3 regions of the Telmatobacter bradus genome follow, and region 2 is predicted to be linked to each of the others. Evidence: riboswitches for the same ligand, from Rfam matches in the RefSeq annotation. Region 2 holds a riboswitch; each other region holds the start of a gene.
The links. A riboswitch is a leader RNA that binds a small molecule or an ion and turns the genes downstream of it on or off. The one in region 2 is predicted to bind thiamine pyrophosphate.

Region 1: linked by a shared signal. The riboswitch ahead of ACOBR2_RS02465 (TonB-dependent siderophore receptor) and the one ahead of thiC (phosphomethylpyrimidine synthase ThiC) in region 2 are both predicted to bind thiamine pyrophosphate.
Region 3: linked by a shared signal. The riboswitch ahead of ACOBR2_RS18480 (MTH1187 family thiamine-binding protein) and the one ahead of thiC (phosphomethylpyrimidine synthase ThiC) in region 2 are both predicted to bind thiamine pyrophosphate.

Annotation. Positions count from the first base shown of each region.
Region 1 is NZ_CP184532.1:558,751-561,008, forward strand. Features, by position in the region: gene ACOBR2_RS02465 (TonB-dependent siderophore receptor) at 1-1,037, opposite strand, end outside; TPP riboswitch at 1,119-1,216, opposite strand; gene ACOBR2_RS02470 (TonB-dependent receptor domain-containing protein) at 1,537-2,258, shown strand, end outside.
Region 2 is NZ_CP184532.1:854,964-857,221, forward strand. Features, by position in the region: gene ACOBR2_RS03635 (thiazole synthase) at 1-503, opposite strand, end outside; gene thiS (sulfur carrier protein ThiS) at 588-785, opposite strand; TPP riboswitch at 985-1,078, opposite strand; TPP riboswitch at 1,168-1,265, shown strand; gene thiC (phosphomethylpyrimidine synthase ThiC) at 1,326-2,258, shown strand, end outside.
Region 3 is NZ_CP184532.1:4,471,471-4,473,728, forward strand. Features, by position in the region: gene ACOBR2_RS18475 (flagellin) at 1-669, shown strand, start outside; gene ACOBR2_RS18480 (MTH1187 family thiamine-binding protein) at 676-993, opposite strand; TPP riboswitch at 1,058-1,153, opposite strand; partial or broken gene rplQ (50S ribosomal protein L17) at 1,397-1,744, opposite strand; gene ACOBR2_RS18490 (DNA-directed RNA polymerase subunit alpha) at 1,874-2,258, opposite strand, start outside.

The DNA of each region.
Region 1 (2,258 bases), 300 kb from region 2:
GCCTCGTAGCTGCAGCCGTAGGCGTAGATCACGTTATCGTCGATGAGCGAGTGGCTGTAGCTTCCGGCCGCCTGGGCGCGCCAGCCGTGGGTCAGATCGCGGCTATAGCGGGCCGAGGCGTTGTAGGTGTCAAAGGTGTTGGGCTTGGCCCAGCTCTGGAAGCCGAGCATCGTCGAGGGATAAATCTGCGTAATGTCGGGCAGTGCGGTTCCGTTCAGTAGTTCATAGCCGCTGACCGAGCGTTCGTTCTTGTGCTGGTACTCAAAGTCGGCGGTCAGTGTGGAGTGGGAGTCAATCTTCCAGTCCGCCGCGCCCGTGCCCACAGCGCGCCAGCCGTCGGCACCATTGACGTAGCTCTGGATGCGTTCTCCGGCCAGATTGAGCCGTGCGCCCACTTGCTTGCGCGCGCCAAAGAGGTGGCCAAGATCGGCGGCGCCGTAGCTGGAACCGCGCTGATCGGTGGCTAGATCCACGGCTTCAATGGTTGTGGGGCGTTTGGTGACGTAGTTGATCAGTCCACCGGCCGAGGCCACGCCGCTCTCCACGCCAGCTAGTCCCTTCAGGAATTCGACGCTCTGCTTGTTTTCGAGCGGAACGTCCTGCTCACCGGCGATGGTCAGACCGTTGATTTGCAGCCCGGTGGCCAGGTCGAGAGGAAAGCCACGCATCTGGAAGTTGCCGTAGTAGCCCACCGGGGCGTAGTCTTCGCCCACCGAAGCATCGTTTTTGATGACGTCGCTGAGCACGCGTGCGCCCTGGTCGGTGAGCAGTTCGCGGGTGACGGCCGTGACCGATAGCGGAGCGTTCTTCATCTCCATGCCGTCGAGTGTGCCCACGGTGAGCGTCTCCGGCAGGTAATCGTCCTTGCTTTCGCCATGCACGACGACGGTGGTGGTTACGCCGGGCAGTTTGGTTTGCGTGGCACCGGGTGCATTTTGCGGCGGGGCTGCCGTCTGCGCGCCTGCGGAAAAGAGCGCAAGCTGCAATGTGGTGGCAAGAACCGCGGACAAACGCAGGGTATGAGTTCTGGAAGACATGGGGACCCCCTTCGACAAAAACGGATCGAAGCAGGGGAACACGGAAAGGAGGAAGAAGAGGAGGCCAAGCGGCATATAGAGCCACAAAGCCCTGAAAGCTTCCCACGCCGGCATTATCCGGATCGGGTTCTAGGGTGTTTTCTCAGCCCCACCACAGTGGAGCACCCCTGTTTCAATAAGCTCATTGAAACACTTCCCGAAAGTGGATGCAAACGGGTGGAAAATAACTGCACCAAATATGTTGCATTTCGTCTCTTGTGAAAACCGGGGAATCGCCGCTTGGGGCGCGGGTTTGGTTGTGTTTTTTCGCATGGCCGTTTTTTTTTAAAAAAGCCGTCCCGTTCAGGCAAAGGAACGATAAAGTATTGAATGAACCCCCGATTAAAAAATTGTAAAAAACGGGTCGATTCTTCATTCCCTTCTGAAAGGCCATCTATTGATGCATTTGCTGTCCCTCCCTGTCCGTTGTTGTCGCACGTGTGTGCTTTTTCTGTTGTTGTTGCTGATTTTTGCGGGCTGCATGGCGCAGGCGCAATCCACCTTTGGCACGATTCAGGGTACGGTGCGCGACACCACGGGAGCGCTTGTTCCCGGAGCTTTGGTGACACTGACGGACGTGGGCACTACCGTTCAGCGCCACATGACCACCGATGCCGCGGGTAACTACTCTTTCAAGAACATGGAAGTGGGCCAGTACGCGCTGCTCATTTCCGAGCAGGGCTTTGAGAGCGTTACGCTGCCGACCTTTGCGCTGAATGCCCGTGAAAGCCGCCGCGCCGATGTGGCGTTGAAGCCGGGCGCTGAGACGCAGACGGTGATTGTGGCTGATGAGGCCATTCCGGTGATCAACACTGACGTCTCGAATCTGGCCGAGACCAAGGTGGGCGAAGAGCTGGTGAGCCTGCCCATCGCCATTTACTCGCGTTCTGCCGGATCCACCAGCCCAATTTCCACGCTGACCACCGAGGCCGGTGTGCAGACTGACGACAGCGGCGAACTGGCCGTGATGGGCACTACTGCCGCACTGCTCAGTGTGACCATCGACGGCATCTCCAGCGTGGGCGTGGAGTTTTCCGGTCCGGTCAACGAAATGTTTCCGAGCTTCAATTCGATTGAAGAGATCCGCGTCTCGGAATCGAACAACAACGCAGAATTCAGCGGCGTGGCCGACATCACCACCGTCAGCAAGGCAGGCACCAACGGCCTGCATGGTGGGGTCTT
Region 2 (2,258 bases):
AAGTCCTTGGTGCGCAGACCCTTGTTGGAACCAATCGGCGCGCCCAGTGGCATGATGGCTGCGGCTCCAGCCTGCGCCAGATCGCGCGCGGTATTCAGGTCCGGGTACATGTAGGGCAGCACGACAAAGCCTTCGCGGGCCAGAATCTCCGTTGCCTTGACCGTCTCGGAGTTATCCGGCAAAAGATACTTTGTGTCGCGGATAACTTCGACTTTGACAAAGTCTCCGCAGCCCAGTTCTCTGGCCAAACGTGCGATCCGCACGGCTTCTTCGGCCTTTCTTGCGCCCGACGTGTTGGGCAGCAATGTAATGCCTTCGGGAATATGCGCCAGAATGTTTTCCCTGTCGTTGGTGTTGGCGCGTCGTACGGCCAGTGTGACCATCTGCGCTCCAGCATGTTCCACGGCTGCGCGCACTAAATCAAGGCTGTATTTTCCCGAGCCCAGAATAAAGCGGGAGGTAAATGCGCGCCCTCCCAGAATCAAGCGCTCTTCCGATTGCATAAACAAATCTGTCTCCTGTTCCTGTGTGGATCAGCGTAGGAATGCATGATGAAGTTATTCGCAAGTCATGCTGAAAATCTGAAGCTACCCTCCAGATACCATCCAAACCACATCCACCACATCGCCATCCGCGAGTTGTTTGCCACTGTATTCTGTGCGCGGCACAATCTCTCCATTGCATGCAACGGCAATGCGATTAAGTGGAAAGTGTTCGCGCACGACAAGTTCCGCCAGACTCAGATGATCCGCATCATCCATGCTGTTTCCGTTCAGGGTAATCAAGCTTCTTATCCTCTACTGCTAGGAAGCTGCGCAGCGCTTCCAGCTTGCAAAAACAGCAGTGTGCACATGCGTGCTTTTACAAAGCAAACGAAAACGTGACGGGTTGGAGGGAAGTCCTGCTGGTGTATCTGGTTGCAGAGCACTTGCACACACTTCTCCTGTAAGCAGACAGAAACAGGAGGCTCATGCAATGAATCACGCAGAAGGATTGAAAGCTTCCAACGCCGGCATTATCCGGATCTGGTCGAGGGTATAATCTCAGCCCCACGCATGGAGCACCCCTGTTTCTTGTTGCTTATTTAAGCAGCCCTTGCTCGCGCTGTCAAAGTTTTTCTGCATTTGCAAAAAGATTGTGCGCAGCGCTGAGCTGTGTTTTAATAGCCCTGAGAAACAGGGGTGCTCATCGCAAGTGAGCTGAGAAAATACCCTTTGAACCCGATCCGGATCATGCCGGCGTGGGGAGATTTCAAAGAGCGTTCCTTTCAAGTTATAGCGATTCTGCCCTCTTGTTCTTCAATTCCTTTCAGGACAAGAGGCTCTATGCAATCAAAAACGGCTGAACTGGACGCGCTTCTTCTTCCCACGCTCTATCCCGCTTCGCAAAAACGCTATCTGACGGGAAGCCGTGCAGACTTGCGTGTTCCTTATCGCGAGATAGAGCAAGCTCCAACGCAAACCCGGCATGGATTGGAACGGAATCCTCCCTTGCCTGTCTACGATTGCTCTGGGCCATACACTGACCCCAACAGCCAAGTAGATATTCGCCAGGGTTTGCCACCGTTGCGGCAGGCATGGATTGAAGAACGTGGCGATACAAAGATAGAAACCCGCAGTCAATCTTCTTTTTCGCAGCACATTGTGCGGCGTGCGCGCAGTGGCGGCAACGTGACGCAAATGCACTATGCGCGGCAGGGAAAAATAACTACGGAAATGGAGTTTGTGGCGTTGCGCGAATCCATGCGCCTGCAGGAACTACGCGAGGATCCCGCCTATGCATCGCTGTTGCGTTCGCATCCCGGACAAAGTTTTTCAGCGCGTTTTCCCCAAGAAATTACTCCCGAGTTTGTGCGCGAAGAGATTGCTGCGGGACGCGCCATTCTTCCCGCCAACATCAATCATCCCGAGCTTGAGCCGGCGATTATCGGGCGTAACTTCCGGGTGAAAATTAACGGCAATCTGGGTAACTCTGCCGTCTCGTCCTCGCTGGCGGAAGAAGTGGACAAAATGGTGTGGGCCATCTATTGGGGAGCCGACACCATCATGGACCTTTCCACCGGAAACAATATCCATGAGACGCGGGAAAACATCTTGCGCAATGCTCCTGTTCCCATTGGCACCGTGCCGCTCTATCAGGCGCTGGAAAAGGCAGGAGGCATTGCCGAGGATCTAAGCTGGGAGTTACTGCGGGATACATTGATCGAGCAGGCCGAGCAGGGCGTGGATTACTTCACGCTGCATGCCGGGCTGCGTCTG
Region 3 (2,258 bases), 1.4 Mb from region 2:
GATGGTGCGCTCAGTCAGGTAACCAGCCTGCTGAACCGCGCCATCACCCTGGCCACGGAAAGCTCCAACGGCACCCTGAACCAGAGCCAATTGGACGCGGCCAACGACGAGTACCAGTCGATCCTCTCCGAAATTTCGAACATTGGCAAAACCACCACCTACAACCAGCAGTCAGTCTTTGGCACCACGCTCGACGCTTATGTGGGCGACTCCACACTGGCTGGTTCAATGATTGACTCGTTGCACTTCAGCCCACTCACCCTCAGTCACCTGGGCGATTCCGGCGGATCCGTCAGCATGATTCCGGCCACCGACACCACCTCCGCCAAGCTGAGCTATACGCCCGGCTCATCGGTTGACTTGAGCCATACCGATATGAGTACCACGCCCAATGCCCAGTCCACGCTGTATCTGCTGAACAGCGCCATTGCCTCGGTTTCAGCGCAGGATGGCTACCTGGGCACGCAGATCAACACCATGACCGCAGTCAGCTCCATCCTGAACACCCAGTCGGAGAACACACTGGCGGCGCTTAACGCCATTGAGGGCGTGGACTACGCCAAGGCGACCTCGGATCTGGCCAGCGAACAGATCATGATGCAAGGCGCAATCGCCTCACTGGCTCAATCCAACCAGATGTATCAGGATGTTCTGAAGCTGATTCAATAGTTGAATTCATTCCCCACTGACCCGCTTGAGAGTTTTGCCCACCTGCGCTTCCACATCACGAACCTTGCCGCGCAGCCTTCCGGTGGCTCCCTTGCGGTCGTCAATGGTAATGGTGGTCAGCACACGATCGGAAAGCTCCCGCATGCGGCGGTGGCACTGCATGATCGTTTCCATTACAGCGGCTTCTTCGCCTTCCACGATGGTCTGCATGGGGCCCAGCTGGTAATCCAGCCCCGAGGCATCAACAATCTTCAGCGACTCGGCCACCAGATGGCTGACGCTTTCACCCTTGGTCATGGGAACAGCGGAAAAACTGGCAAGCATGACGACTCCTTGGGCGCAAAAACGCTGCGCGCGAAAAATGAACAGGAGTGTCAGGAGAAGTGTCGAAGCGGAAGGAAAAACTTCCCACGCCGGCATGATCCGGATCGGGTGTGAGGGTATCTTCTCAGCCTCATCCTGCAAGGCACCCCTGTTTCTGGCTTTATTGTAGCTCTTCGGCAAAAAGAAAGCGGGCACACCACTCACGTGGTGTGCCCGCTTCTTCATTCAGCAAGAACAAGGATTACCTGGACGGTCCGTCCCGGCAAGTTCCCTAAGCAGCTTCTTCGCCGCCCTTGCCTTCGTCCTTCTTGGCCGCTTCCATAGCTTCTTCAAGCTCTTTGCGCTTCTTGGCCTTGAGGTCGGCGCTCTTGGCGCGCTTGGCACCAAGTTCCTTTTCGGCTCCGAGGAGCTCGAGGAAGGCCTTTTCCGCGCCGTCGCCCTTCTGGAAGCCGGTGCGAACGATGCGCAGGTAGCCGCCCTGACGATCGCCGTAGCGAGGAGCCACGGTGTCGAAGAGGCGGGTGACGGCCGTGTCGGTCTGGAGGAAAGCCAGAGCCTGACGGCGGGAGTGCAGATCAGCCTTCTTGCCAAGGGTGATCATCTTTTCGACGAGCGGGCGAACTGCCTTGGCCTTGGCCACGGTGGTCTCAACGCGATCTTCGACGATGATGGACGTGACCAGGTTGCGCAGCAGGGCGCGACGATGGCTGGTGTTACGTCCGAGTTTGAAACCTGCATTGCGATGGCGCATGAAAATCTCTCCGAATTCAGCTTCTAGCTTCTAGCCTCTAGCTTCTAGCTTTTCTCGCCTGAGGCAGTTCCGGGGCTACCCGGAACTGCCTCAAGCTGGAAGCTAGCAGCTAACAGCTAGCAGCTGTACTTAAAAGTTCTCGGTCTCGGTGGGCAACTGCAGGTCCACCGAATCCAGCGGCTCGTCTTCGTCTTCGAAGTGGCCGTAGCTGGCCGCCAGCGCCGTCGCCGGAGGTACGCTCGTCGGCCCCGGAACCGCATTGCCCTGCTCGTCGATCTTCATTCCCAGCGACAGACCCATCTGGGCCAGGATTTCCTTGATCTCGTTCAGGCTCTTGCGACCGAAGTTCTTGGTCTTGAGCATCTCCGCTTCAGTCTTCTGCACCAGCTCGCCGATGGTCTGGATATTGGCGTTCTTCAGGCAGTTGTAGCTGCGAACGCTGAGTTCCAGTTCTTCGACCGAGCGGTTGAGGTTGTCGTTGCGCAACAGCACGCGGCCTTCTTCGCCACGGCTC